2 linked regions of the Archangium violaceum genome follow. Each later gene encodes a partner of the first gene's protein in a complex. Links are inferred from orthologs where the notes say so. Each region holds a gene or a part of one and is shown on either strand. Other genes may lie near its edges.

The links.
Region 2: the proteins of JRI60_RS16655 (region 1) and dnaN are in contact, whole or in part, in a solved structure (PDB 1OK7), measured with the Escherichia coli proteins. The link is inferred for Archangium violaceum from one-to-one orthologs.

What each region holds. Positions count from the first base shown.
Region 1 is NZ_CP069396.1:4,011,055-4,025,569, forward strand. What follows is about bases 11,623-14,515. They hold JRI60_RS16655 (DNA polymerase IV), read right to left. Parts: upstream 13,729-14,515; coding sequence 12,517-13,728; downstream 11,623-12,516. Other genes in these bases: pcnB (polynucleotide adenylyltransferase PcnB), read left to right, coding at 11,623-12,415; JRI60_RS16660 (secondary thiamine-phosphate synthase enzyme YjbQ), read left to right, coding at 13,771-14,184; JRI60_RS16665 (RluA family pseudouridine synthase), read right to left, coding at 14,197-14,515. Also shown: JRI60_RS16585 (NAD-dependent epimerase/dehydratase family protein), read left to right, coding at 1-209; JRI60_RS16590 (hypothetical protein), read left to right, coding at 253-855; JRI60_RS16595 (TIGR02265 family protein), read right to left, coding at 880-1,491; sulfate reduction electron transfer complex DsrMKJOP subunit DsrP, read right to left, coding at 1,597-2,865; JRI60_RS16605 (4Fe-4S dicluster domain-containing protein), read right to left, coding at 2,869-3,774; JRI60_RS16610 (hypothetical protein), read right to left, coding at 3,767-4,366; JRI60_RS16615 (hypothetical protein), read left to right, coding at 4,600-4,845; JRI60_RS16620 (molybdopterin-dependent oxidoreductase), read left to right, coding at 4,849-7,269; JRI60_RS16625 (nitrate reductase cytochrome c-type subunit), read left to right, coding at 7,266-8,078; JRI60_RS16630 (4Fe-4S binding protein), read left to right, coding at 8,180-8,596; JRI60_RS16635 (hypothetical protein), read left to right, coding at 8,593-8,928; yjjX (inosine/xanthosine triphosphatase), read right to left, coding at 8,936-9,487; JRI60_RS16645 (NAD-dependent epimerase/dehydratase family protein), read right to left, coding at 9,576-10,595; more of pcnB, read left to right, coding at 10,673-11,622. UniProt on the Escherichia coli protein: Poorly processive, error-prone DNA polymerase involved in translesion repair and untargeted mutagenesis. Copies undamaged DNA at stalled replication forks, which arise in vivo from mismatched or misaligned primer ends.
Region 2 is NZ_CP069396.1:12,438,450-12,453,037, forward strand. Bases 4,070-7,035 are described here. They hold dnaN (DNA polymerase III subunit beta), read right to left. Parts: upstream 6,123-7,035; coding sequence 5,016-6,122; downstream 4,070-5,015. Other genes in these bases: JRI60_RS49715 (acyltransferase family protein), read right to left, coding at 4,070-4,987; JRI60_RS49725 (hypothetical protein), read right to left, coding at 6,234-6,809; JRI60_RS49730 (hypothetical protein), read right to left, coding at 6,806-7,035. Outside these bases: JRI60_RS49705 (hypothetical protein), read right to left, coding at 1-569; JRI60_RS49710 (sensor histidine kinase), read right to left, coding at 719-3,850; more of JRI60_RS49715, read right to left, coding at 3,875-4,069; more of JRI60_RS49730, read right to left, coding at 7,036-7,054; JRI60_RS49735 (DUF6748 domain-containing protein), read left to right, coding at 7,222-7,704; JRI60_RS49740 (invasin domain 3-containing protein), read left to right, coding at 7,780-10,032; JRI60_RS49745 (hypothetical protein), read left to right, coding at 10,048-12,345; JRI60_RS49750 (sensor histidine kinase), read left to right, coding at 12,356-14,233; JRI60_RS49755 (hypothetical protein), read right to left, coding at 14,285-14,588. UniProt on the Escherichia coli protein: Confers DNA tethering and processivity to DNA polymerases and other proteins. Acts as a clamp, forming a ring around DNA (a reaction catalyzed by the clamp-loading complex) which diffuses in an ATP-independent manner freely and bidirectionally along dsDNA.

The sequences.
Region 1 (14,515 bases):
TGCTGGCGCTCGCGTGGGCGGAGCCGGGGCTCTACATGCTCGACGCGAACGAGCGGTGGTCCTATTTCGAGATCGTCCGCGCCCTCAACGCGCGGTACGGCGGCCGGTGGCACGTGGAGCCCACGGAGAGCTTCGTGTTCGATCAGCGCATGATGGACGACCGGGTGGTGCTGCCCTCGCTCAAGGCACGGCTGCCGGAATTGCGCTGATGTTCTAGCGTCACTCCTCCCTCGCAGCCCCGGGAGTGACCGTATGCGGATCCTGAAACCCGTTGCCTCTCTTGTCGCCGTCCTCGCGCTGTCGGCCTGTGGTGCGCCCGACACCCAGGAGGAGCCGCTCGCCACGAGCTCCGCCGCGCTGACCTCGGGCGTGTCGCGGGGCTGCACCTTCTACGTCTCGTCCCAGCAGAAGCCGGGCACCTTCCCTCCCCAGTACGAGGTCCGCGTCAACCGGGTGGCCTCGTCCACGTGTGCCTGGGGCGGCGGGAGCGTGGTGATCGGCACCACGTACAACAGCCCCTCGCTGTCACTCGCGGCCAATGACCTCGGGGTTGCCGCCAGCTTCACGTACAAGGGGACGCCGAGCGGCTCCGCCGCCGTCGTCGTGTACGTCGACCACGTGGCGCCGGACACGCTGTCCATCGTGCGCACCACGGGCCTCGGCGCGATGAACCCCGGCTACGCGGGCTACGTGTACGGTGGGGAGCTGTCCATCCTGTCCGATGGCACCACCCTGGAGGTCCGTGGCACCAAGAGCGGCACCATCCCGGGCGAGACCGGCGGCGGCTCCAACTACACCGCCACCTACCCGGACTTCTTCACCAGCACCACGCCGCCCACCGTCGTGGCCTCCTGAGCCCCCTGGGCGCGAGGGGCGTCGTCATCCCCAGGAGAGCTCGTACTCGGTGTCGAGCGACTCGAGCGGATGCGCGCGCACCGTCAGTCCTCGTATCGCCGTGACCTCGAACGTGCCCTGAAGCGAGCCCTCCATGTAGGGGTAGGGGAGGATGTCGCGCGTGATGAGGATGACGGCGCTGGTGTGCCCCGTCCACCTCACCTTGCACGTTCCCACGTTCGTGGTCATCCGGTAGGCCGCCGGCAGATTCTCGAGCAGCCGCCGGGGCTGCCCGAGAATCTGCCGAAGCATGATCTGTCCCATGGAGGTGGTGGCGAAGCTCCTGGCCGACAGATAGCCCATCTGTCGCATCACCTCTTCGAAGTTCCGGCTGTCGTTGCTCAGGCGCCGCGCACCGGCATAGGACATGCGCAGCAGGGTGCTGACCGGATAGTTGAAGAGCGCCACGAAGCGCGTCTCCCCACTTTCGTCCAGACAGTGCCGCACCGTGGCCTCGTCCCCCAGTTGGCGTACCACCTCCAGCACACTGTTGAGGAAGATGCCGCGCGTGGTGTCCGCGGGTGTCACGTAGGTCAGCCGTCGCCGCAGCTCCTCCTCGGAGCCGAGAGAGTGCGAGCTGCCCGTGTCATCCCCCATGGCCTCCCCCTTGTCGCGAGTCTGTCGCCCCTCCTGGGAAGAGCGCCATTCCGCATGGGGGAGGATCCAGTGGCCACCCGTTCATGACAAGGGGGTTGTACGGGCTTATGTGGCCTGCTTCGCTTCCGGGTTCTCTTCGCCGTGCCCGGCGTGCGAGGCCGCGAGCTGGCCGCTCAGCACTGGCAGTGCCACCTTCACCGCCACTGTCAGCACCATCAGCCCGAAGGCCCATATTCCCGCTGTAATCTTCCATTCGGTGACGGTGGGCACGTACTCCACCAGCTCGTGCAGGGTGCTCGGGACGAAGCCGGGAATGATGAGGCCCATTCCCTTTTCGATCCAGACACCCGCGAACGCCAGCGCGCACGCCAGGTTGAGCAGCCACACGTGACGCCGCGTGGCCGGCAGGTGCACCACCACCGCCGAGGCGATGTTGAGCGCCACCGCCGTCCAGATCCACGGCACCAGCGCGTGGTGCCCGTGTGAACCGAAGAACAGGTAGCGCACCGCCGTGGCGTGCGTCCCACCCGTGTAGAAGGCCGTGAACAGCTCCGAGCCCAGCATGAACAGGTTGAGCAGCACCGTCACCCGCATCACCGACATCAGCGTGCGCAGCGGCCCCTCGCCGATGGGCAGCCCCGTGAAGCGGCGGATGGCCTGCAGCAGCACGATGACGAACGCCGGGCCCGTGATGAACGCCGACGCGATGAACCGCGGCGCCAGCAGCGCCGAGTTCCAGAACGGCCTGCCTCCCAGCCCGCTGTAGAGGAACGCCGTCACGCTGTGGATGCTGATGGCCCAGAAGATGGAGAGGAAGACGAACGGCAGGTACCACTGCTTGCGCGGCTTGCGCCCCAGGAAGCGCATGTAGATGAGATAGCCGCAGATGTGCAGGTTGATGAGCAGGTAGCCGTTCAGCACCACCACGTCCCAGGTGAGCATCGAGATGGGCCAGTTGAACCGCCCAATCCCCGGTATCAGGTGCCACGCCCGCTCGGGGTGCCCCATGTCCACCACGATGAACAGCAGGCACACGAAGATCGCCGCCACCGCGAGCAGCTCGCCAATCAGCGTGACGTCGTGCATCTCATGGTCGTGGTACAGGTACGCGGGGATGACCATCATCACCGCGCCCGCCGCCAACCCCACCCCGAAGGTGAAGTTGGCGATGTACAGGCCCCAGGACACGTGGTCGCTCATCCCCGTGAGCGCCATGCCCTCGGCCAGCTGGTGCGCATAGGCGTTGGCGCCCACCAGGGCGATCGCCGAGAGCACCGTCATCCACGTGTAGAAGCGCCAGCTCCCATCCGTGCTCATCCAGAGCAGCCGGCCGAGGAACCGCGGGTAGTCGAGCAGGTGACGGGAAGCAGCCATGGCTCACTTGTCGAAGAAGTAGAAGAAGCGTGGCCGCGTCCCGAGCTCCTCCTTGAGCACGAAGACGCGCTTGTTCTCGAGCACCCAGCGGATGGGGCTCTTCGGATCCAACAGGTTGCCGAACACCCGCGCCCCCGTGGGGCACGCCTCCAGGCACGCCGGCAGCCGCCCCGCTCGCGTGCGGTGCAGACAGAAGGTGCACTTCTCCACCACCCCCTGCGGGCGGATCCGGTTGGAGAGGTATCCCTGGTCCGGGTTGATCTCCTCGGGAGGAATCTCCGGCTTCGCCCAGTTGAAGCGCCGCGCGTGGTAGGGGCACGCCGCCTCGCAGTACCGGCAGCCGATGCACCAGTTGTAGTCCACCACCACGATGCCGTCCGGCTCCTTCCACGTGGCCTGCACCGGGCACACCTTCACGCACGGCGCGTTGTCGCACTGGTGGCACTGCACCGGCAGGTAGTACTTCCCCTCGGCCGGCACCGGGTGGTCGTAGTTCGCGTTCCCGTGCTCCAGGTCCAGGCTGCCCTGCTCCATCTCCAGCACCCGGATGTACGAGTTCCCCGTGCGCCGGTCGTGGTTGTTCTCCTGGTGGCACGCCTCGGCGCACTTCCGGCAACCGATGCAGATGCTCAGGTTGAGCGCGTACGCGAACGACACGCCCTCCTGCGGCGGCAACGCCTGGATGTCCACGTCGCGGCCGTACTTCCGCTTCGTCTCCTCCTTCAGGTGGACGAGCACCCGCGTCAGCTCGTCACGCGTCAGCTCCTTGTAGTGCTTCTGCAGGAACTGATCGACGCTCAGGTCCTGCGTCCACTCGGTGAGCGGTGCCATCGCGTGCGCGAAGGCCGCGGCCCCCAGCGTGGCCCCGACACCCTTCATCACGGTGCGGCGGGAGACGGTGTCACTCATGGCCTGTCGCCTCTTTCGTGTCCGGCTCGCCGTGGGCGGGCGGGTTGCGCGGAGGCATCACCGGATGCGCGCCCGCGTACTTCGGCGTGTGCGGGTCGTGGCAGCTCACGCAGTTGTTCCTCGTGCGGTCTCCCCGTGACAGGTCCCAGTACCCCGTCATCCCCCCGTGCGCCCCCGCCTTGAAGTCCCGGTACTGCGGGCCGTGGCACTGCGCGCACAGCGTCACCACCTCCGTCATCGGCAGCGGCTCGCCCGTGGCCAGGTGCAGCGTGCGCGGCTGCTGGGCCTGGTGGCACGAGGTGCAGGCGAGCTCCCCATGGCGGAACCGCAGGCCCTGGTGGAACTCCTTCAGCTCCTCGGGCCGCGAGGGCATGGGCTTCGTCTCACGCAGCGAGTGGCAGCTCTCGCACGACACGCGAAGCGGCCGGCCCAGCGCGTCCTTCTGGTCGCTCTCGACGGAGGTGAGCTTCGCCGGTTGGTGGAGGGTTTCCCTGCCCGTCGGTGCTCCCGGTGGCGGCTGGAAGCTCACGGGCTGAGCCCTCCCGCAGCCGCCCAGGGCGAGCAGCGAGGCGACGAGCGCCGGGCGCATCATTCTGTAGAGGTGGTTCTCCACGGAGGCCAGCGCAAAGCAGCGTCCGTGCCATCACGCTCCGCCCCTGTGTTCCGCTGGGAACTCGGGATGGGCATCCCGCTCGCCCGCGAAAAACCTGCATCGTTCGAACAACTTTAAGCGCAGGCTTTGCGCGCGCACCCGTGGGATGAGGGGCACGCCGGGGTGGTCCGCCTCTTGCTCCTGGGGGCCGTGTCCCCATGGACGGAGCCTGTATGCCCATCAGTAGCCTGGTGCTCACCCTCGATGCGTCGCCCGAGTCGAGGGCGCTCGCGCTTTCAGAGCTCGCTCGCGACCCGCGCATCACCCTGGGCCCGCCCGTGGAGGGGCGATGGCTGCCGGTGGTGACCGAGACCGCCAGCCCCTACGAAGGTGAGGAGCTCGCCGAGTCCCTGAGGGAGTTGGTGGGCGTGAGCTTCGTGGACGTGGTGATGGTGGATTTCTCCGAGGAGGAGCGCTGAGCCATGGATCGCCGGGACTTCCTGAAGGGTTCGGCCATGACGGCGGCGACGCTGGCCGCGAGCCGTCTGGCATATGGCCAGGACAGGGCGGCCGTGGAGCCGCCGAGCACCGCCCGTCAAGGCGGTGACGTGCAGTGGAACAAGGCGCCCTGCCGCTTCTGCGGCACCGGCTGCCACGTCCAGGTGGGCGTGCAGAACGGCAAGGTGGTGGCCATCGCGGGCGACCAGAAGGCTCCGGTGAACAAGGGCCTGCTGTGCGTGAAGGGCTACCACGTGGGGCTCGCTCTCTACGGGCAGGACAGGCTCACGACGCCGCTGCTGCGCAAGGGCGACAAGCAGGTGCCCATCAGCTGGGAAGAGGCGATCGACATCATCGCCCGCCGCGTGCTGAAGGACCCCAAGGGCTTCGCCCTCTACGGCAGCGGCCAGTGGACCATCCCCGAGGGCTATGCCGCCTCGAAGTTCGTCAAGGCCGGCCTGGGCACGCACAATATCGACGCCAACGCGCGTCTGTGCATGGCCTCGGCGGTGACGGGCTTCCTCGCCACCTACGGCGTGGACGAGCCCGCCGGTTGCTATGACGACCTCGACGCCTGCGACGTGCTCATCACCTGGGGCAACAACCCCGCGGAGATGCACCCGGTCCTCTTCTCGCGCGTCATCGACCGGCGCTCGCGCGGCGAGAAGGTCACCCTCATCGACATCGGCACGCGCAAGACGCGCACCAGCGGGTTCGCCGACCACTCCCTGCGCTTCAAGCCGAACTCGGACCTGGCGATCGCCTGTGGCATCGCCCACCTGCTGGTGGAGAACGGCACCTACGACAAGGCCTTCGTCGAGGCCAACTGCGCCTTCCGCGCCTCCAGCACCCCGCCCACCCTCGAGGGCAAGGCCATCTCCTTCGAGGAGTACCGCGAGCTGCTGAAGCCCTATACCCCCGAGAAGGTGGAGCAGCTCTCGGGCGTGTCCCAGAAGGACCTGCGGATGCTGGCCGGGCTGTTCGGCCGCAGGGACGTCCGCATCACCAGCCTGTGGTGCATGGGGCCGAACCAGCACACCCAGGGCACGGCCATGAACAGCCTGCTCCACGGGCTCCACCTGCTCAGCGGGCACTTCGGCAAGCCCGGGGATGCACCCACCAGTCTCACCGGTCAGCCCTCCGCCTGCGGCACCGTGCGCGAGGTGGGCACGCTCTCCCACGCGCTCCCCGGCGGCCGCGTGGTGGCCAAGGCCGAGCACCGCGCCCAGATGGAGGAGATCTGGAACGTCCCCGCCGGCCGCGTCTCCGAGAAGATCGGCTACCACACCGTGGAGATGTGGAAGCGCTTCTCCACGCCCACCGAGCAGGGCGGCGATGTCCACACCGTCTGGGTCCAGGTCACCAACCCCGCCCAGAGCCTCCCCAATACGCACAAGCTGGTGGACCCCAGCCGCAAGCTCGCGGACAAGTTCCTCATCGTCTCGGACGTCTACCCGACCGCCACCACGCGCATCGCCGACCTCGTGCTGCCCTCCGCCATGTGGGTGGAGAAGAATGGCATGGTCGGCAACTCGGAGCGCCGCACCCAGCAGTGGTTCAAGCTCGTCCAGCCCCCCGGTCAGGCCCGCGATGACGGCTGGCAGCTCATCTCCGTGGCCCACCGGCTGCTCGAGCTCGGCTTCGCCGGCATGAAGGACAAGGACGGCCGCTTCCTCTTCGACGTGAAGGGCAAGGACGGCAGGTCCGTGCCCATCTGGGAGTGGTCGCACTACTACGACGTCAACGTCGACGAGCACCTCTTCGAGGAGTACCGGAAGACGACCCGCATCAAGCACAAGGACCTGGCGCCCTATCAGGAGTACGTGAAGGCACGCGGCCTGCGCTGGCCCGTGGTGCAGCAGCCGGACGGCAGCTGGCGCGAGACGCGCTTCCGCTTCTCCGGCTTCGACGACCCGTACGTGAAGAAGGGCCGCGACATCCAGTTCTACCACTCGACCTCGCACGACGACCGCGCGCAGATCTGGTTCCAGCCCTACGAGCCTCCTCCCGAGTCCCCCGACTCCGAGTACCCCTTCTGGCTGTGCACCGGCCGCGTCATCGAGCACTGGCACACCGGCTCGGTGACCATGCGCATTCCGCAGCTCCGGCGCGCCATGCCCCAGGCGTACGTGGAGATGAACCGCGCCGATGCCCGGAAGCTCGGCGTGGACAACGGGGACCTGGTGACGGTGGAGACCCGCCGCGGAAAGCTCGACCTGCCCGTGTGGCTCGGCGGCCGTGGAGAGCCCGTCGAGGGCTCGCTCTTCGTCCCCTTCTTCGACGAGCGGCTGCTCATCAACGAGCTCACGCTCGACGCGCACGACCCGTTCTCCAAACAGCCCGACTACAAGAAGTGCGCGGCCCGTGTGCGCCGGCGTGAGCGGGTCGCGGAGAAGCAGAAATGAGCGCCGCGGGCGAACAGTCGGGTGGGCTCGGGGCCCGCTGGCTCCAGGTGGGAGCCGCCGTGGCGGTGGCGCTCGCGGCCACCGGGTACTTCGCGGGCCTGCGCGCCCCGGAGATGCCCGAGCGTCCGGCGGCCTCCGATCCGCACGCGCAACGCGCCGAGCGCGCTCCGAGCTACAGCGAGCTTCGCGAGCAGCGGCGCGGTGACAACGCGCGCATGTATGAGGGCGCCATCGCCTCGCTGGCGGAGGCGGACTTTCCGGTGAAGCCCCTGCCCGTGGCCACCCCCGAGATGCGCGCCGAGGCCGTGGCCCAGCGGAAGACCCACCGCGCCTATGACGGCGCGCCTCCCACGATTCCTCATGAGATCGACCAGCGCGAAGTCCCCGGCTGTCTGGCCTGCCATGGCGAGGGGATGAAGCTGGGCACCCGCGTGGCTCCGAAGATCAGCCACCCGCCGTACCAGAGCTGCACGCAGTGCCACGTGGTGGGGGAGTCGCCCCGCCCCCTGGCGCAGTACAAGGACGTCCCGGGGAATGGTTTCGTCGGACTGGTCTCGGGAGAGAAGGGCGCTCGAGCCTGGCAGGGGGCTCCACCGACCCTGCCTCACCCCACGCTCATGCGGACCGACTGCACGAGCTGCCACGGCCCCAGGGGTCTCCCCGGGCTGCGGACCTCGCACCCGGAACGGCAGAACTGTCAGCAGTGCCATGGGTCCTCCGCACTGCTCGACCAGCGCCTCCCGGAGGACTCGGGCGCGGGGGCTCCCGGACAGCCACCCGGTGGCGTGGCGATGGAGGCCAGGCCTTGAGCGCTCGAACTGAAATCAGCCGCCGTGCGCTCCTCGGGTTCCTTCGGAAGAAGGAGGCGCCTGCGTCTTCTCCAGAGCCTGTTCGTGCTCCCTCGCCCGCCGTGTCCGAGCCCGCGCCGGGAGCGGGCTTTTCGCTCGAGGCGTTCTATTCCTCCCGTGCGCTGTCGGGTGAGGCGACCGGGACGAGTCTCCCCGTCTTCTCCCTCCGCGAGGGGCTCGCCGTTCCCCAAGAGGGTGTCAGCCGCATCGAGATGGCTCCGCTCGCGCCGGCCGCGGGGGCTCCCGTTCCCGGGATGACCGTCCGGGTTCGGCCTCGGTTCTGCCTCGCCTGGCAGGGCTCGTTCTGCAGCACCTGCTCCGAGCGCTGTCCCGTCGAGGGCGCCCTCGCCGTCGAGCTGGGCCGCCCTCGCGTCGTGGAAGAGCGATGCAACGGGTGCGGCCTCTGCGTCCAGGTGTGCCCGGCTCCGCTCAACGCCTTCGAGTTCCTTCCCTCCGCACCGCGGGTCCCCACTTCATGACAGCTGGTCTCCGCCTCGCGAACGCCGCCCCCGAGGACCCGTCTCTCCCCCAGTTGCAGGATGCGATCCTCGATGCGGAGACACTGGAGCAGCTCTTCCGTGACATCCAGCGCTGCACCGTGGTGAGCGAGGTGCTCCTCAAGGGCGGGGCCCTCGCCATGGCCTCCGAGAAGTCCGTTCCGCTCGACGAGGCCCTGGCCGCTCTCCGCGAGGCGCGGGTGCTCGGTGTGCAGATCCGCTACTGGTACGACGGGGCGAACTGGTGGGACACCCTCATGCGCACGCCCAAGGGCGTCCGGCTCATCCGCATCCAGCACCGGCTGACGGGGTAGGGCGGTTTCAGGCCCCGGAGGCCTCGTCTGTCGCGGGTGCCGCGTAGAGCTCCGGATGCAGGAAGGGCATCAGCGCGCACGCCAGCGGGCCCTGCCACATCTCGGCCCGCGTGAAGAGCCCGTTGGTCAGGATGCCCACCGCCCCCAGTTTCTTCTTGCTCTCGTTGCGGCCAGACACCTGGTCCATCACCGGCCCCAGTTCCTCACCGCGCAGCACCCGGGCCACCGCGACCGGAGGAAGGGGAAAGCGCACGCCCCAGGTGAGGTTCTCCCGGCCTCCGGCCTCCACCACGGCCACGCAGTTGATGAGGCTCCCGTCCGGGTCCACGCCCCCCTCCAACCCCATTCCCATCCGTGCTCCCTCGACCGCCCCGAGCGCTGCTCGTGCCCGGTTGCGCGCCCCCGTTGATGTCTGGTCCGGTCCGATGGGTTGTTCCGGCACTCCGCTGGGCACCTCGATCGGCACCAACGTGCACCCAGGGAAGGCCCTCTCACAGATGGTTTGCGCGGCCGTCGTCTTGGCCGGGTTCGTCGAGCCAATGGCGATGATGAAGGACATGGGGCTCAGTGTTCTCCTGAGGGTGGAACAGGGGGACGGATACCCTCACCCTAGCCCTCTCCCAGGGGGAGAGGGGACATACACGGGCTCAACCCAGCACTCCTCGGGGCGTCAGGGGTTGGTCTCTTGGGAGCATTCCTTCTTCCTGGAACCAGCGCAGTGCTTCCCGGATACCGAGCCTCACAGGTCGCGGTCGGTAGCCGAGTTCCCTCATCGCCTTCCCCGAGGACTGGTACGCAGGTAATGGCAGCGCCTGCAGGAAGGCCGTGTTCATGTGCTGGAAGAGGTCCGGGGACAGGCGTCCCACCACGTCTCCGAACCGTCCCACCGCCTTCACCACCCCGTCCGGTAGTGGCACCGCCGGTGCTGGCACCCCCGCCTCTTCCGCGCAGACAGTCAGGAATTCGCGGAAGGTCAGGTTCTCCCCACCCAGGATGTAGCGCTCCCCCGGGCGGCCCTTTTCCATGATGAGTTGGAGCCCCCGTGCCACGTCCTGCGCGTTCACCACGTTGATGCCGCCGCTCGGGTACACCCGGACGATTCCCTTCGCCACCACCCGCAGCAGCTCCCCCGTGGACGGCCTCACATCGTACGGGCCGAGGACGAAGCCCGGATTGCCCGCCAGCACCTCCAGCGTCGGCCCCGAGGCCTCCAATGCCAGGCGCTCCGCCTCCCGCTTGGACTCGTGATACGGGTTGTCCCCCTCGTAGTTGTAGAGCGTCTCCTCGGTCGCCGGCTCGGCCAGCGTCCCATGGCCCACCGCCGCCACGCTCGACACCAGTACGACCCGCCGTACACCCGCCGCCCGCGCCGCATCCAGAACGTTTCGCGTCCCCTGGGTGTTAAGGCGGGAGACGTCCTCCCGAGTAAAGGGATCGAACCGGACGATGCCCGCCACGTGGTAGACCCGCCCCACCCCCTTCATCGCCCCCCGCAACGACTCCGTGTCCAGCACGTCGCCGAGCACCTCGTCGTAGCTCAGCCCGCGCAGACCCCTCCGGTCGCTGCGCTCCCGGACGAGCAGACGGGGGCGCTCCCCCTGCCCACACAGCAGGTGGGCCAGGTTGGCCCCCACCAACCCTGTTCCTCCCGTCAACAATGTCTTCATGTGCTACTCCCTCCCGGGAGGATGCGCTATAGGTCGTACCCCTTAGATTCGCCCCCCCACGGGGCGTCAACCGCGAGATGACGCGAGACTCCACTGACACACCGCCTGTCGGCGGACCCACGCTCCAGCCTGCGCCCGATGACGCGCGCGAGGTTGCTGTCTCCGAGGCCGAGTCCCTGGACTCCCTCGAGATGTTGCCGGTCCCCGAGCCCGCGGAGGAGACCCAATCCCCCATGTCCGCCCTGCTGGAGACACTTCCCCAGGACACCCTCTCCGAGTCCAACTCCGAGCTCTTCTCCCACCCCTCCCCCTCCGGCCCTCCCCCCGAGATCGACCCCGACAAGCTCGATCCGGATGCCCTCAAGGTCATCCACCGCCTCCACTCCCATGGCCACCAGGCCTACCTCGTGGGGGGCTGCGTGAGAGATCTGCTCCTGGGCCGCACGCCCAAGGACTTCGACATCGCCACCAGCGCCCACCCCGGCGAGGTGCGCGCCATCTTCCGCAACTGCCGCCTCATCGGCCGGCGCTTCCGGCTCGCTCACATCTACTTCAAGGGCGGGAAGATCATCGAGGTCTCCACCTTCCGCGCCAACCCCACCGAGCTCGACGCCTCCAATCCCGAGAACGGCTCCGAGAACGGCGAGGAGGAGGGCTCCGAGACCGAGGAGTCCCAGGATCTCCTCATCACCCACGACAACGTCTTCGGCACCGCGGAGCAGGACGCCCGGCGCCGTGACTTCACCATGAACGGCCTCTTCTACGACGTCGCCGAGGGCCGGGTGATTGACTACGTGCGTGGTCGGCGTGACCTCGACGAGCGCTACATCCGCACCATCGGCGACCCGGAGATCCGCATGCGCGAGGATCCGGTCCGCATCCTCCGTGCCGTGCGCTTCTCCGCCAAGCTGGGCCTGGACATCGAGTCGCGCACCTACGCCGCCATGGAAGGTGCCGTCGAGGACCTGCCTCGCTGCGCCCCCGCCCGCCTCCTGGAGGAGACCTTCCGCCTCATCCGCGGCGGCGTGGCCGCCCCCTGCCTGAAGCTGCTCGCCGCGCTGGACGCGCTCAAGGTCCTGCTCCCGCCCGTGGCCGCCTACTTCAAGCAGCATGGCCGCCGCGGCCGGGACACCTTCTACGCCTACGTCGAGGCGCTCGACCGGCGCGTGTCCTCCGGCGAGCCGCTGGATGACGCCATCCTGCTCGCCGCCCTGCTGGTGCCCATCGCTCAGGCCTCGCCCATCGTCGAGAGCCAGGACCCCGCCGGCCGCCCCTCCGTGGCCCAGGCCATCGAGGATCTGCTCGCCGAGTTCGTCCAGACCGCGCGTCTGCCTCGCCGCATCGCCGAGCGCTGCCGGTTGCTCCTCATCGCCCAGCGGACACTCTCCGGCGAGCGTCGCCGCCGCACCGGTGCCTTCCGCCGCCATCCGCTGTTCAACGACGCGCTCATCGTCTTCGAGATCTCCGTCCAGGCCACCGGCCAGCACCGCGACGTGCTCGAGGCGTGGAAGCGTGGCGAGCTACCTCCCCTCAAGCCCTCCGAGGGCTCCACCGAGGGCGGCGAGGCCCCCCGCAAGCGCCGCCGCCGCCGCCGCCGCAGTGGTCGCAAGGCCGGGGCAGGGGAGAGCGGTTCTTCCTCTTCGCCGGGTGGGGCCGAGGCCTCCTCCTCCTCCGGAACGGTTGTTGAGCAGGACTCGGGTGACTCAGGAGACGCTGGCGAGGTCGACGAGGAGTCCGAGCTGGGTGCTGAGTCGGGTGATGATTCTGGCGACGATTTCGGCGCCGGGTCCGAGACGGATTCCGAGTCCGACGAGGGCTGACCCTCACCCCAGCCCTCTCCCAGGGGGAGAGGGGGCATACACGGGTTCAACCTGGGGCCCGCGTACCCTCACCCCCGTCCCCTCTCCCGGTGGGAGAGGGTTTAGTTGGGACGCTTCGGTTTGCGGGGACGTTCTGGGTCCGGTTCCGCTTCGTCGTTCCCCGCGATGTCCGCCGTCATCACCGCTTTAGCCCCGAAGCGCTCCGCGATCTTGTCCAGCGCCGCGTTCAGCTTGTCGCTCCGCTTCGGTTTCTCCGGCTCCGTGAAGAGCCCGAGTTGTCTCGGCTGTTCCTCCGTCCCCAACTCCTGCATGGACACCCCGGTCAGTCTCACCGGCTTGTCCTCGTGCGCCTTCTCCAGCAGCTCCCTCGCCACCCGGTAGAGCGTCTGCCCGTCATCCGTCGGTGAGGGCAGGGTGATTCGTCGGGTGATGAGCGTGAAGTCCGCGAACTTCAGCTTGAGCTGCACCACCCGTCCCTTCACGCCCGCCCGTCGCAGCCGGCGGCCCACCCGCAGCGCTTGCGAGTGGATGTGCGGGCTCAGCTCCTCCATCCCCGTCAGATCCTCGTCGAACGTGTCCTCCGCTCCCACGCTCTTCGCCTCGCGGTCCGGTATCACCTCCCGCGGATCGATCCCGTGTGCCAGGTCCCACAGGTGACGCCCGCTCGCGCCCCACCTCGCCTCCATCCACGCCGCGTCCCGCTTCGCCACGTCGCCGATCGTCTCCAGCCCCTCGCGCTTGAGCGCCTCCTCCGTCTTTGGCCCCACCCCCCACAGCCTCCCCACCGGCAGCCCCGCCAGGAACGCCACCGTCTCCTCCGCCCGCACCTCCCGCTGGCCGTTCGGCTTCGCCACGTCCGAGGCGATCTTCGCCACGAACTTCACCGCGGCGATCCCCGCCGATGCCGGCAGGCCCGTCTCCGCCGCGATCTCCTTGCGGATCCGCCTCGCCATGTCCGCCGGCGCTCCGAACAGCCCCACCGAGGCCGTCACGTCCAGGAAGGCCTCGTCCAGCGACAGCGGCTCCACCAGCGGCGTGTATCGCTCGAAGATGGAGAACACCTGCTCGCTCGCCTCGCTGTACGCGCTGAATCGCGGCTTCACCACCAGCGCGCCCGGTGCCATCTTCATCGCCCGCGCCATCGGCATCGCGCTGCGCACCCCGTACTTGCGCACCTCGTACGATGCCGCCACCACCACCCCGCGCCGTGCGTCCCCGCCGACAATCAACGGCTTGCCCCGCAGCTCCGGGTTGTCCCGCTGCTCCACCGACGCATAGAAGGCGTCCATGTCCACGTGGATGATGGCTCGCATCGCTGCACTCACTGTAGTGGACCCCTCTGACGCTCACTCCTCATGAAGACCCTCACCGAATACCTCTCCGTCCACACCCGCGAACGCCGTGAGCTCGTCCGCATCACCGACACCGTCGCCGAGCTCGTTCGCAAGAGTGGCATCCAGGAAGGCATGGTGCTCGTCTCCGCCATGCACATCACCGCCGGTGTCTTCGTCAATGATGACGAGTCCGGTCTCCACGAGGACATCTGGGAGTGGTTGCAGCACCTCGCTCCCCAGGGGCCCGACTACCGCCACCACCGCACCGGCGAGGACAACGGGGACGCCCACCTCAAGTCCCTCCTCATCCACCACCAGGTCATCCTCCCTGTCACCGCCGGGAAGTTGGATCTCGGGCCCTGGCAGCAGGTGTTCTACGCCGAGTTCGATGGTCAGCGCCGCAAGCGCCTTGTCATCAAGGTCATGGGCGAGTAGGGCCCTCGGGGTTCATCCCGGGGCTCGGGTACCCTCACCCCGACCCTCTCCCGAAGGGAGAGGGAGGGAGTGGTGCTCGAGCACCTCGAGGAGCTCCCGGGGCAGGGGGCTTTCCACTCGCACCCGCTGCTTCGTCACCGGGTGCGTCAGCCCCAGTGCCTTCGCGTGCAGGAAGAAGCGGCCCAGCCTGGCTTCCTCTCGCCCTCCGTACAGCGTGTCTCCCACGATGGGCGCTCCCACCGCCGCCAGATGCGCTCGCACCTGGTGCAGCACCCCCGTGGAGATTCGGACCTCCACCAGGCTGTACTCCCCCGCGCGCTCCAGCACCCGG
Region 2 (14,588 bases), 8.4 Mb from region 1 along the record:
ACGCCGACGACCTCCGAGGCCAGCAGCACGGGGTGGAAGAGGACGCCCGGCGCGTAGGCCAGGGTGCCGATCAACATCTTCAGTTGCAGCGGTGGCCGCCACGCGCCCTTCACCTCCACGCCGAAGTGCCGCGTGGCGCCGATGAGGATGCGCGTGTGGTACGTCTCCTCGTAGCCCAGTGTCCGCTCCAGCTGGTGGAAGGTGTCCGGCGAGTCCTGATGGCGCTTGCCGCGCACGCGGTTGACCACCTCCACGCCGTAGGCCTCGCCCGCGTTCGCCTTCACGAACGTCAGCAGCGCCACCAGCGGCGGGGACAGCTCCTTGACCGCGTCGAAGCTCTCGTAGGCCCGGTTGAAGGCCTCGCCATCCACCGGCCCCTCGTACCGCGCATCCCAGGTGGCCGCCTCGCGCATCCACTCCTCGCGCCGGGAGAAGCCCCGGGTGAAGTCCATGGTGCCGTTGCGGCGCTCGAGGAACTCCCGGTAGGAGAGCAGGAGGTCCTCTCGCGGGAAGTCGGCCACCAGGCCATACAAACCAGGGCGTGCGGAAGGAATCAGCGCATCGGTCATGACGCGTCCTCGGAGCGGAAGGGGAAAGGTTACTGACCGGTAGGTAAGTACCCCATTTACGCGTGGCAAGTGACGAATTCATGACTTCGCGGGATTGACCTGGAAATCAATCAACCCAAGGAGTGGGGAGAGGTCGGCCGGTGTACCCGTCAGGCGGCCTCGCGCCCGTCCTGGACGAGCGGCAGCCGTACCCGGAAGCAGGCGCCCCGCGCCACGGAGGCATCCAGCTCGAGCGTGCCCCCGTGGTTCTCCGTGACGAGCTGCCGGCAGATGGCCAGCCCCAACCCCGAGCCCTTCCCCACGTCCTTCGTGGTGAAGAAGGGCTCGAAGATGCGCGCCCGCAGCTCCGGAGGGATGCCCGGGCCATCATCGGACACCACGAGCTCGGCCATGCCATCCCGCACGCCCGTGCTCACCCACACCTCGCCCTGCTCCCCCACGGCATCCAGGGCATTGCGCAGCAGGTTGAGCACCACCTGGCCCAGCTGGCCCTTGTGAAGGAGGAACCGGGGCAGCTCGCCGCACCGCACCTCCAGCCGCGCGCCGGGCGGCAGGGAGCGCCGGAGCAGCTCCACCGTCTCGTTCACCACCTCGTTGAGGTCGCCGGACTCCAGGCGCGGGCGCTCGCCGCGCAGGAAGGCCCCCAGGTCCGCCTGCGTGGAGCGGATGCGCTCGGTGGCGTACCGCATCGCCTCCAGCGCCTCGGGCGTGTCCTGGAGCACGAAGTCGAGCTCCTTCTCCAGCCACAGCCGCTCGAGCTCCCGGGCCCCCTCGGGGTGGGCGGCGAGCAGCTCGCGGCAACACCGCAGCACCTCGGACAGCTGCTCGAAGTACTCGCGCACCGGCGGCAGGTTGTTGTGGATGGCCGTGAGCGGGTTGTTGATTTCGTGCGAGAGCCGCGCCAGCAGCTGCCCCATGGCCGACAGCTTCTCCGCCTGCACCATCTTCTCGCGCGCCCGGTCGAGCTCGGCGGTGCGGGCCTCCACCAGACGCACCAGCTCGGCGTTCCTGCGCTGCAGCCGCAGGCCCCTCCAGCGCACCACGCCCGCAACGACGGCCCCCAGCAGCAGCACCCCCAGGCTCCTCGCCCACCAGGACGCCCACCACGGCGCGTGCACCACCAGGGAGAGCCCGGCCAGGGGCCCCCATTCTCCCCCGCCGCTACGTGCGCGCACCTCCAGGCGGTAGCCGCCCGGTGACAACGCGCTGTAGCGCACCGAGCGCCCCGGGGCGACGTGCCAGTCGTCCAGCCCCACCAGGCGCACCTCGTGCTCCACGTTGCTCTCGTCGATGGAGCCCAGGTCGGCGAACCGGACCTCCAGCGTCGCCTCGTCGTGAGCGGTCTCGAGCCCCTCCGCCGGAGGCCGGGCGAAGGTGCGCGAGCCCAGGGTGGTGTCCAGCAGCACCACGCGCGGGGGCGTGGCGGGGCCCGTGTAGCGGGCCCCCTCGAAACGGCCGAGCCCATTCGAGGTCCCCACCCACACCGTCCCGTCGGCGTCGGCCAGGAAGGAGTTGCCGCTGAAGTCGTCGCCCGGAGCCCCCCCGCTCGCACCGAAGTGCTCGACGCCTCCATCCTCCGCCACGACGTGGATGCCCGCCCCCGTCCCCGCCCAGAGCCGGCCCGCCGCGTCCTCGCCAATCTGGTAGACGACCCCCGTGTGCAGCCCCGTGCTCCGGTCCAGATGGAAGCCCTCCACCAAGCGCCCGTCCTGGTAGCCGAAGCAGCTCAGGCCCAGCGGCTCCGCGTAGGACACGCACACCCGGCCGTCGCGCCGCACCAGGAGGAAGCGCAGGCGGTCATCCCGCAGCCCCTCGGCGGTGCCCAGCCGCCGGAACACACCGCCCTCGCGCACGTGGAGCCCATCCCCCGAGGTCCACACCCGCCCGGCCCCATCCCGATCCACGCCCCAGAAGGCCGGCTGCCGGGTGGAGGTCAGCACCGTCGAGAAGGTCCACGTCTCGCCGGTGCGCACCCCTCTCACCAGACCCATGGAGGTGGCCACCCATAGGGAGCCATCCGCATCCCAGACCAGGTCGAAGGTGTAGTTGGCCCGGAAGCCGTCGGCCTCGCCGAACGTCCGCAGCCGTCCGCTCCAGGGCTCGTAGCGGTGGAGCCCGGCCGGGTTGCCCGCGGTCCACACCGCGCCCTCCCGGTCCACGCTCACCGCCTTGAGGGAGTAGCCCTCCAGCCCGGGGATGGACTTCCACTCTCCCCCCATTCCACGCGCGAGCCCCTTGTCGGTGCCCACCCACAGCGTCCCATCGGGACCGCGGGTCAGTCCCCAGATCATGCTCGACGGGAGCCCGGTGTTGGCGTCGTGCACGGACCACAGGCCACGGCCCAGGGAGCGGGACACGCCCAGGCTGGCGACCCAGAGCGTTCCCTCCTGGTCCTCCAGGACGTCCTGCATCCGCGCCGCCCGCTCCGTGAGGCTCAACCGGAGGAGCCCCGCCTGCTCACCCTCCACCACGAGCAGGCCGCGATAGTTCGGCACCAGGAGCTGTCCCCGATGCCCCACGCGCAGCCTGCGTCCCGCGCCCATCATCCCCCGGATGAGCGAGGAGCGGTCCTCGAAGGGTGCGCCCTCCCGGGGCTGCATGGCCAGCCACCCGTCACCGCCCAGCCACAGGCGGCCCAGCCCATCGCGCACGAGCGCGGAACCGGAGCGCATGAACCCGGGGAGGTCGCGGATCCACCACCGCGCCTGCGCATCGAGCCCCAGCACGCGACCTTCCGAGGCCACCTGGAGCGTGCCCGAGGCATCCATCCAGAGGACACGGGCCGGTCCGCCGGGCCACCCGGGCGCCGGGAGGAAGCGCCCCGGCCCCGCCTCCACATACAGGCCCTGTTCGGTCCCCACCCACATCCGCTTCCCGGGGTCCAGGCGGAGACTCAGGGCCGGAGAGGGGACACCCGGCAGCGGCACGGCGGCGAAGCGGCCCCCGTCCCAGTGGACGACGCCCTCTACCGTCACCAGGAGCAGCCGGCCCTCGGCGTCGAGGGTCATGTCCCTCACGCTCGTCGACGGCAGGCCGGCCTGCAGCCCGAAGCGCTCGAAGCGCGCGCCGTCGAAGCGGTACACGGCGTCCGAGGCACAGGCCCACACGAAGCCTTCGCGATCCTGGACGACCCAGGAGATGTCGTGGTTCTCGAGGCCGGCATCCGTGCCGTAGTTGCGGAACCCGATGCGCCCCGGCGGCTCTCCGCCATGCGCCTCGCGTCCCGCCCACAAGGCGACGAGGCCCGCGGTCACGAACATGGCGATGCGATACGAAGTCATGTCAGCCGTGCGGCCAGCCTACCATCATCCCGAGACGGGCGGCTCCGGCAGAACCGCCGCCGAGGCAACCGCGCGGGCGGCCAGCTCCGGCGTGCCGCCCTTGCGGCGCCAGCGGCCGTAGAGCCTCTTCGCCGGCAGTGCGATGAACAACGACACCGCCAGCACCGACAGCGCCAGGCCCAGCGCGGGCAGCACGTCCTGCGAATGCCCCAACCGGCTGGCGAGGCCCTGGAAGGTGGACCAGCCGTAGGCGATGGGCAGGTGCACGACGTAGACCCAGAGGGAGGCGCGCCCCACCGGGCCCATCATCCCGTCGAGCCGCGAGGGCAGCAGCATGGCCAGCCCGGCCACCACGGACAGCAACCCCACGCGCCATAGCACCAGCGTCGGGTCGCTCACCTTGGGATCTCCCCCCCACAGCGCCATCAGCGCGAGCATCGCCGTGCCCGTGCCCATCAGGCACAGCCAGTGGGGGACGCGCTTCACCCCCGCGAGCGCCAGGCCGGTGAGGCCGCCCACGAAGAAGTAGGAGGCCCACGGGAAGAGCGGGAAGTTGGACGTCCTGGCCACCAGCGCCTGCTCCAGCGCCAGCGGCCACCCGCCCGCCGCCACCGCCGCGCGCAACCCCGGGCTCACCAGGGGGAAGAGCACCGCGAGCCCCAGCAGCGTCACCATCCGCGCCGTCCGGCCGGGCAGCAGCGCCAGCACTCCGGCGCCCAGCAGCAACGCCCCCGCCACCCCGTGCAACGCATCGAAGGCGAGGAAGTGCCTCCACACCCCGGGGTCCCCGGCGAACAGCGCCGGCAATCCCCACCCGGGCCAACGCAACAGGTAGCCCCAGCCAAGCAGCAGCGCCACGCGGGGCACGTACCGGCGCAGCACGCTCGCGCCGTGCGCGCCCGTGCGCTGCACGGTGGTGGCGAAGGCCCACCCCGCCACGAAGAGGAACAGGGGCGCCGTCACGGCCCGCATGGACCAGTAGGCGATCACCCCCACGCCGTCGCGCGCCTGCTCCGAGAGCACCGCGTCCAGCGTGTGGCCCATCACCATGGCGATGACGGCCACGGCGCGCGCACGGTCCAGGCCCGTGTTCCGGGGGCTCGGCGCCGGCGCGCTGGGAGTCTGGGAGGACGACATGACTCGACTACGGGAGAGACCGCCGGGCTCAGACGCGCATCGGCATGACCACGGCCGTGAAGCTGCGATCACCCGGGGCGTGCAGCACGCCGGGGCTGTGCTCGTCACCCAGCTCGAAGGCGACCTCTTCCGTGTCCGTCACGGTCAGCACGTCGATCAGGTAGCGCGCGTTGAAGCCGATGGTGATGGCCGCGCCCCGGTACGCGATGTCCAGCGCGTCCTTGGCCTCGCCCAGGTCCGGGTTGTTGGCGGTGATGAGCAGCTGGTTCTCCGCCAGGCCGATGCGCACCGCGTAGCTCTTGTCGGCGCTCAGCAGCGCGATGCGCTTGAGGCCCTCGAGCAGCCGCGTCTTGGGCACCAGCACCGCCTTCTCCCCCTCCTTGGGGATGACGCGCTGGTACTCGGGGAACTGGCCGTCGATGAGCCGCATCACCATCGTCAGGCCCGTCTTCTTGAAGAGCGCCGAGTTCTCCGCGAACCCCAGGTGGCACTCCGCATCCGGCGCCTCGTCCAGCAGCCGCTTGAGCTCCAGCAAACCCTTGCGCGGGATGATGACGCCGCCCTTGAGCTTGAAGTCGCCCTGCAGCTCGCGCTCGATGAGCGAGAGGCGGTGGCCGTCCGTGGCCACCATGCGCACCTTGCCGCCCGCCTGCGGCTCGAAGTAGACGCCGTTGAGGATGTAGCGCGTCTCGTCCGTGGAGATGGCGAACTGCGTCTTCTTGATCATCTCCAGCAGGGTGTTGCCCGTCACCTGCACCAGCGGCGCGTTCTCCTCGCGCGGCAGCTTCGGGTACTCCTCGGGGGCGGTGCCGACGATCTTGAAGTGCGCCGAGCCGGAGGAGATCTCCACGTAGTTGTTGGCCAGCTTCTTGAGCGTGACCTGGGCGTCCGGCAGGTTCTGGACGATGTCGAAGACGTACTTGGCGCTGAGCGTGACGGCGCCCGTCTTCATGACCTCGGCCGGGTGCTCCGAGACGATGCCGATCTCCAGATCGAACGCCGTGACGGTCACCCCCGACTTGCTCGCGGAGACGAGCACGTTGGCCAGGATGGGCATCGTCGTCTTGCGCTCCACGACGCCCTGGGCGCGGTTGAGGGCTCTCTTCAGCTCGTCAGCGGCGATGCGGAATTCCATCTCGGGGTCCTTGAAGAACCAGGGGGAACAGGAAAGAACGGCGGCCCTCTGGCCGCCCGAGGCGGATGTAGCCCGGGAACCCCAGGTCGTCAACGAACCTGACTTCTCCGGTCATGCCGACTCGTTCAGCGCTCGGGCGAGCAACCCCTCCAGCCCCAGACTCTTCGTCCAGGAATGGATGTAGGACATATCCAGACCTCCCGCCGCCAGGCGAAGGATCTGGATGATGTCCCGCCACTGGGTGCTAGAGGACTCACCACCCTCGCGGAACCAGAGCAGCTTGCGCACCACGGAGTCCTCTGGACTCTTGATGAAGAGCCCCCCGCCCTCCGCCGTGAGCACCACCCGGCGGCGGCGCGAGAACTCGCTCACGTCGAACGCGCCCGTCCCCAGCAGGAAGAGGTCCACCTTGGTCACCGAGGGCAGGTGGAAGATGTTCCAGGAGCCACGCCGGACAATCGCCTCCCGCAGCGACTCCGCATCGACGTCGAAGTCCTCACCCAGGGCCCGCACCAGGGGCTCCAACTGCGGCAGCCGGAGATCCACCACGAAGTCGATGTCGTTGGTCGCCCGGGGCTCTCCTTGAAGCGAGCTCGCCAGGCTCCCCCCCAGGAAGTAGCCCACCTGGGCCTTCTCGAAGGCCTCCGCACACGCCAGGGCGACGCGGATGACGTCGGGGTCGCTCACGGGAGCAGCGCCGGATGGGAGCCAAAGAGACGGCGTGCGACCTCCCGGCCATACAGGCGCACGGTCAGCCGTACCTTCACCTCGGTGGAGTCCGCCTGGGGAAAGCTCTGCCGGATGCCCGCCTCCGCCAATTGCCGCACCGCCTGCGTCAACATCCCCGCCTTGCGCAACCGGTCCGCCGGCGACTGCGCGCGTAGCAACTCGAAATAGCGCTCGCGCCGCCGACGATCCGTATCCCGGTCCATGCCATCCAGAATAGCGATCCCCCCGCGGGCCGCCATGTCGCGCCAACCGCCTACATCCCCGTACCCTGAGCCCACCCACGAATAACCCGGGCTCCGGCTTCGTCGGGAAATGGTATCCATCCCGGGAGGCGGCGAGACTGCCGCGTCCCTTCCTGGAGCCTCGAATCATGACCCTGCGTCAGCCCCTCGTCGCCGCCGCCCTCGCCTTCAGCCTGCTCGTCGGCTGCAGCCGCAACACCCCCGAGTCCCGCCCCGCCGAGTCCGGTGGCACCCCCACCGAGAGGGCCACCCCCTCCACCAACCCCACGGGAGAGCCGCCCCCGAGTGAGCCGCCCTCGGGCGGCACCGCCGCCGCCGCCAACGCGGGCACCCCCGTCGTCTACATCGTGAAGGACAGCGGCGTGCGCTGCATGGCCGCGCCCTGCCCCACCTTCATCGCCACCCGGGCGGACCGGCCCAACGAGGACGGGCTCCAGATCACCGACGTCGACCTCGCCGCGCTCGGCTTCAACGCGGAGCGGAGCGCCAGCCTCATGGAGGCCACCCACACGCCCACCGGCCTCAAGGTCGAGGCCACGGTGGTCACCGTCCCCAAGGCGGGCCCCGCCGGCGACGCCACCGTGCTGCGCGTCACCCGGGTCATCGAGTAAGTAGGCCCTCCCTCCCCACCCGGAAGCGAGTATCCTGACCACCTGTCGTCACCAAGGTCAGAGGATGTTTCCGGGATGACGTGGCGAGTGGACGTCACACCCCAGGTCGATCGCGGGAACCGGTGGCTCCTCGGGCCACTGGTCCTGCTGTGCCTCCTGGGAGCCAACACCTCCCGAGCCGCCCACGCCCCGCGCCTGTCGGCCTCGCCCCGTCAGCTCCTCTCCGGACGCGATACCCGCTCCACCCTCGTCGTGTCCGGCCCCGGGCTGCCCTCCGACATGCGCCTCGCGTGCAGCGCGGGCCGCGTCACCCCGGCGCGGCGCTCCGCCCCGGACTCGCTCCAGGCCTCCTTCGTCCCGCCCCGCGCCGACACCCTCGCCACCTTCCTCTGCGCCGCCGTGTCCCCCTCCTCGGGCGCCCACGCCACCGTGGTGCTCGAGGTGCAGCGCCGCCAGGTGCTCCCGCTCACCGGACTGCCTCCACTCGGCCGCGTGGAGGTGCGCATCGGCGACACCCTCCATGGTCCCGTCCGCGCCAACGCCGCCGGACAGGCCGAGGTGCCCGTCCTCCTCACCCCCACGCACTCGCAGGCCACCGTCTCGACCACCGCGCCCGGCCAGCCCGAGCAGCAGCGCCTCCTGCCCCTCCCCGTCTCCTCCAGGCCCGTGGTGCTCCTCGTCGCCGAGGAGTCCTCCGTCGAGGCGGATGGGGCGCGGGGCGTGCGCGTGTGGGCCTTCTCCATCGACGGGCGCGGGGAGCCGCTGGACACGCCTCCGTCCTTCTCGCGCATCGAGGGCTCGTTCGAGCCGCGGCGCGTGGCCCCGGGCGTCCACGTGGGCACGTTCATTCCCCACCCCCGGGCCACTCCGGGCGAGGCGGTACTGACGGCCCAGGCCGGCAACGGAGAGCCCGCCTCCGTGCGCGTGGAGCTGCGGGCGGGCGTGAAGCCCTCGCTCACCCTGGAGGCCGCGTCACGCGAGCTGCTGGCGGATGGGGCCTCGGGCACCGACATCACCGTGCGCGTCCAGGACGGGCAGGGACGAGGGTTGCCCGGTCAGCCCCTCCGGCTCCAGGCCACGCGCGGAGAGGTGGCGCCCCTGCAGGACCGTGGAGATGGCACCTACCTCGCGCGCTACCGCGCTCCCGTCGGCGGGGGAGAGGAGCAGCTCGTCGCGCGGCTGGACGGCGTGCCTCCGGCCACCCTCGCCCTGACGCTGCGCCCTCCCCCGCGCCTCACCCTGGAGACGAACGCCCGCGAGCTGCCCGCGGACGGCGTGACGCGGCTCGTGCTCCAGCTCACCGCCCGCGACACCAGGGGCGCCCTGGCTCCGGATGGGACGGTGGTCTCCCTCTCCACCACGCTCGGCCTGGTGCCCTCCTCCGTGAGGACGCGCGAGGGCCGGGCCACCGTGGAGCTCGTCTCCGGCCACCAGTCCGGCGAGGCCCTCGTCCAGGCCCGGTGGGAGAACGCGAGCGCCAGCACCTCCGTGCGCCTCGTCCCCGGCGCCCCCGCCCGCCTGCGCGTGCGCACCGAGGAGCGCGAGGTGCGCTGCGATGGCCTCGACAGCGCGCAGGTGCACCTGCTCGTCCAGGACTCCCACGGCAACCCGCTGGACGGCGTGCCCATCACCCTGAGCGCCGCGGGCACCCAGGCCGAGCACGGGTACTTCGAGCGCGTGGCCTCCCTCGGGGGCGGCGAGTTCGTCTCCCGCTTCCACGCGCCCACCCGGTGCGAGGGCGGCCTGGCCACCGTCCTCGCCGCGGCGGGGGAGGCGCGAGGCGATGCCCGGCTCACCCTCGCTTCGCGCACGCCCCGGGCCCTCACCGTGCGACTCGGCGCGCAGAGCAACTTCGCCCGGCTCGTCCAGCCCTCGCTGGAGCTGGAGGGCGACCTGCGCCCCTACGCGCTCGGCGAGCGGCTCGCCGCCAGTGCCTCCCTGCAGGTGGCCTGGGGACGCTTCTCCCTTCAGGGAGAGACCCCACTGCACGAGCCCTTCGACCTGGACGCGAGCGCCCTCACCACCACCGTGTCCGTCGGCGCGCGCTGGCTCCAGCCCCTCACCCATACCCTGTCCGCCTACGCCGGCGCCGGGCTCGACGCGCACTTCGTGCAGATCAACTGGACCCTCTCCCTGGAGGAGGGCAGCCAGCGCCAGCTCTCCGCGGTGCTGGGGGGCCACCTGCGGCTCGGACTGACACACTCGCTCGGCCCTGGAGAGCTCGTGCTCCAGGCCCGCTATGGACTGGCCCGGCTCCCCGAGGAAGGTGCCTTCCGCGGCCCCATCGGAGGACTCTCCGCCTCGCTCGGCTACCGCTACCCCCTCTGAAGAAAGGAGGCTCGCATGCGCTCCCCCGCCCTCTGCCTCATGCTGGTCTGCGTGCTGTCCTGCGCCTCCCGCCAGGACGCGCCCCGCCTCGACAAGGTGTCCCCGGACCAGACGCTGTTCGGCTCGCCCGAGCGCCTGCTGCTCTCCGGCTCGTTCACGACGGACCTCGCGGTGGACCTGGGCTCCGACGCACCGCCCTCGGTGGAGAACCGCTTCGAGGTGCGCATCGGCCCCGAGCTCGCCTACGCCGTGCGCCTGCGCTCCCGCGACACGCTGGAGGCCACCGCGCCCGCCACCCTGCCCCCGGGCCGCCACGACATCACCGTCACCGACGCCCAGGGCCGCTCCTTCACCCTGCCCGAGGCCCTCGAGGTCATCGACCGGGACGTGCACCGCCTCGTCTTCGTCACGTCGATGCGCTCGGCGCACCCCGGCGAGTGGACGGAGCCCATCCGCCTCGAGCTGAGGGACCCCGCGGGCCAGCCCGCCCCCACCTCCACTCAGCGCACGCTGCGCATCTCGAGCGACTCCTACACCGGCCGCTTCGCCCGGCTCGGCGGGGAGGAGGAGGCCCAGCCGGAGCTGGAGGTGACGCTCGCGCCGGGCGAGTGGGGGCTGGATCTCTACTACCAGGACTCCACGCCCGGCTATCACACGCTGGAGTCCAGCAGTCAGGGCCTGCCCTCCATCGCCCAGACGGTGGCGGTGGGGCGGCTGGGCCCGCCAACGGCGGTGCGCTACACCCGCGTGCCCTCCTGGCCGCTGAGGGCCGGAGAGCCGGCGGTGCTCGCCGTGGATGTGCTGGACGACAGCGGTGGCCCGGCCTCGCTCCCGGCCACGGGCATCCTGCTGGAGCTGAGCACCTCCTCGCCCGCGGGAGGCCTGGCCGTCAACCAGGGGGACCCGTACCACCCCGCGCTCTCCTTCATCCTCCAGGGCTCGCGGGGCCGGCTGCCCATCCTCTACCTCGACACGCACAGCTCGGCCGAGGTGTGGCTGACGGCCAAGGCGCTCAACCGCGACACGCTCACCCCGCTCGAGTCGGACCGGGTGAACCTCCGGGTGGAGCCCGGGCCCACCCGCCACTTCGAGGTGCTGCGCGCCGGCACCGGGCCCCTGCAGGCGGGCATCCCCGAGCGCTTCACCGTCCAGGCCCAGGACGACTGGGGCAATCCCACGTCCTTCCAGGGCACGGTGCTGCTGGAGGCCTTCCCCGCCGACCCGGACTTCCATCCCAACAGCGTCGGGCTCGAGGCGGGCAGGGCCTCCTTCACCGCCAGCTTCACCCGGGTGCAGATGGTGTCCGTGATGGCGACGGACCCCAACGCGCCCACCGTGCGTGGCGCCTCCGCGGAGCTCTCCATCCGCCCCGGCATGCCCGTGCGCCTGGCGGTGTCCACCGTGGAGGGCCCCCAGCAGGCCGGCAGGCCCTTCTCCCTCCTGCTCGAGGCGCTGGACCGCTATGGCAACCGCGCGGAGACGCCCCTGTCCGTGACGCTCTCCGCCTCGGGTGTCCCCGAGGGCGCGCTGAGCCCCACCACCAGCGGCGACTTCAGGGGAGCCATCACCCTGCCGGTGACGATCACCTCCGCCCTGGACGAGACCCGCCTCACCCTCACCGAGGGCACGCCCGACGCACCCGGAGCGCTGAGCGCCACCACCGGGAACTTCGCCGTGCTCCCGGGCCCCACGCAGCGCTTCGTGGTGGAGGACACGACCAGTCCCCAGAGGGCGGACAAAGCCTTCGCGGTGCGCATCCGCGCGGTGGACACCTACGGCAACCTCACCCGGGACGTGCACGACCTGCAGCTCGGCGCCGATGGTGTCCACGCGCACCTCTTCTCGCCCACCTCCTTGTCCGGCTTCCAGGGCAGGGCCGACGTGATGGTCACCCTCTGGCAGGCCACTCCCAGCACGCGGGTGCTCGTCAGCAACATCACGAACACCCTCAAGGGACAGCAGGTCGGCGGCTTCGCCGTGTCGCCGAGTGACTTCGCCGGCTACCTGTTCCAGAAACCCGTCTGCATCGCCGACGGGGACCGGTGGAGGCTCACCCTGACCGCCGTGGACAAGTGGAACAACTTCGTCCCCGACTACACGGGAACGGCCCGGCTCACGCTGGCGCCGTTCGGCACCATCAACCCCACCACCACGCGCGCCTTCAGCGCGGGCACCCTCACCGAGTCCAACGTGGTGCTCGAGGGAGTGACGGGCCGCGCGCCCAACTCCTGCCTGCAGCTCACCGCCACCGACACCGTGGACGCCAACAAGTCGACGACGACGTGCCTCAACCTGCAGACGAGCTGCCCATGAGCCCGCGCCCATGAGAATCCGCTCCCGGCTGCTGCTGCTGCTCATCGCCACCGCCGCGGTGCCCACGCTCGCCATGGGACTGCTGGCCTGGCGCGACGCGGAGCGGGCACTCGGGGAGGCCGTCGCCGAACAGTACCGGCGCAGCGCGCGGGCCGAGGCCGAGCACGCCTCCACCTATGTCCTCTCGCTCGCCACGGAGCTCGGGAGCGCCCTGCTGCATCTGGACCCGGAGAAGCTCGGGCCCGCCGAGGCCCAGGAGTTCCTCGCCCGCGTCTTCCTGCGGCGGGACGGCATCGCCCTGGTGGGGCTCTTCGATGGACAGGGGCGGATGACGGCCTCCGTCTTCGTGGACGACCTGGAGGCCTTCGCGCGGCAGGAGCCGCAGTTCCGCCGCCATGACACCGTGGCCGCCGAGGAGGTGGAGGACTTCCGGCGCCGGGCCGCGGAGCTGCTCTCCCGGGTGCCCGCGGGCCGCGCGTACGCCATCTCCGCGCCCTACCTCACCGCCGTGCGCCAGCGGCCCGCGGTGGTGGTGGTGGCGCTCGGACCCCGGGGAGGCGCGGGAGGGCTGGCCGCCGAGCTGGGCCTGAAGGAGCTCGCCCAACGGCTCACCGCCAGTGGGGAGGGGAGCGAGCGCGTCTTCCTGTTGGATGGAGAGGGCCGGCTGCTGCTGAGCGGAGACCCGGAGCGCGAGCGCCGCCGCGAGGCGTTCGCCGCGAGGCTGCCGGGAGCACCGGGCGCCCAGCGGACGGGGCAGGCGGATTACGAGGAGGAGGGCCGCACGTGGCTGGCGGCCTACAGCCCGGTGCCCGAGCTGGACTGGGTGGCGGTGGTGGCCCGTCCGCGCGAGGCGGCGCTCGCGCCGTTGCATGCACTGGCGCGCAACACCTTCGGGGTGCTCGGACTGACGCTGGTGGGCGTGCTGGTGCTGGCCTTGCTGCTGGCCCGGGCCATGGCACGCCCCATCGCCCGGCTGGCCGGGGGCGCGCGGGAGCTCGCCCGGGGCAACCTCGGCCACCGCATCTCCCTGTCGCGCCGGGACGAGCTGGGAGACCTGGCCCGCACCTTCAATGACATGGGCCATGCGCTGGAGGTGGCGCACCGCGAGCTGCTGGGCTTCAACGAGCAACTGCAGAACCAGGTGGAGGAGCGCACCCGGGAGCTGCAGAAGACGCAGGCACAGCTCTCGCGCAGCCAGCGCCTGGCGGCCATGGGAGACCTGGCGGCCGGCATGGCGCACGAGATGAACAACCCGCTCGCCGCCATCCTGGGCAACGTGCAGTTGCTGTTGATGGACCTGCCGGAGGAGGACCCCTCGCGGAGGATGCTCTCCGCCGTGCTCCAGCAGGCCCAGCGCATCGCCAACATCGTCCGCGAGCTGCAATTGCTGGTGGAGCGGCAGCACTTCGGACGCACGCCGCTGGACCTGCACAAGATGCTGCAACGCGTCCTGGATGCGCGGGGCGCGGACCTGTCGGCGGCGGGCGTGCGGGTGACGTGCGAGTTCTACCCCGGGGAGGTGAAGGTGCTCGGAGACCAGCAGGCGCTGAGCGACGTCTTCGGCCGGCTGCTGGGCAATGCGCTCAATGCCTTGAAGGACAGGCCGGAGCGAAACCTCACGCTGGTCACGCAGCGGGTGGACGCGCAGATGGTGAAGGTGGAGATACGGGACACGGGCCGGGGCATTCCCCGCGAGCACCTGGAGCGCATCTTCAATCCCTTCTTCACCACCAAGCAGCAATGGAGCGGAAAGGGCCTGTCGCTGGCGGTGTGCCATCGGGTCATCGAGGACCACGGAGGCACCATCACCCTGCAAAGCGACCAGGGAGTGGGGACGACCGTGACGTTGATGCTCCCCACGGCCCCCATCCCCCCGCCGCTCGTCTGAGCAAGCTCCCTCTCCCTCTGGGAGAGGGCTGGGGTGAGGGTCTACCCGCCGTCACTCCCCGCGCGCCTGTCGCTCGTGAAGCACCTCCACGTAGTCGCGCAACACGCGGAAGGAATCGCTGTCATAGACGAGGGGGCTGGCGGAAGAGACGTGCTCCTCCAGGGCGAACAGGGAGGAGGTCAGGGCGCGCCAGCCCTCGAGCATCTCCGCGTAGCGGTGCTGTTCGAGCAGGGTGCGGAACGCCTTCACGGAGGGGATGTCCGCGTGACGGTTGAAGGAGCCCCAGCTCCAGGCGCGGGAGAAGAGCTCCTCGGTACTGACCAGACGCAGCTGCTCCTTGTGACGCTGGCTGGCC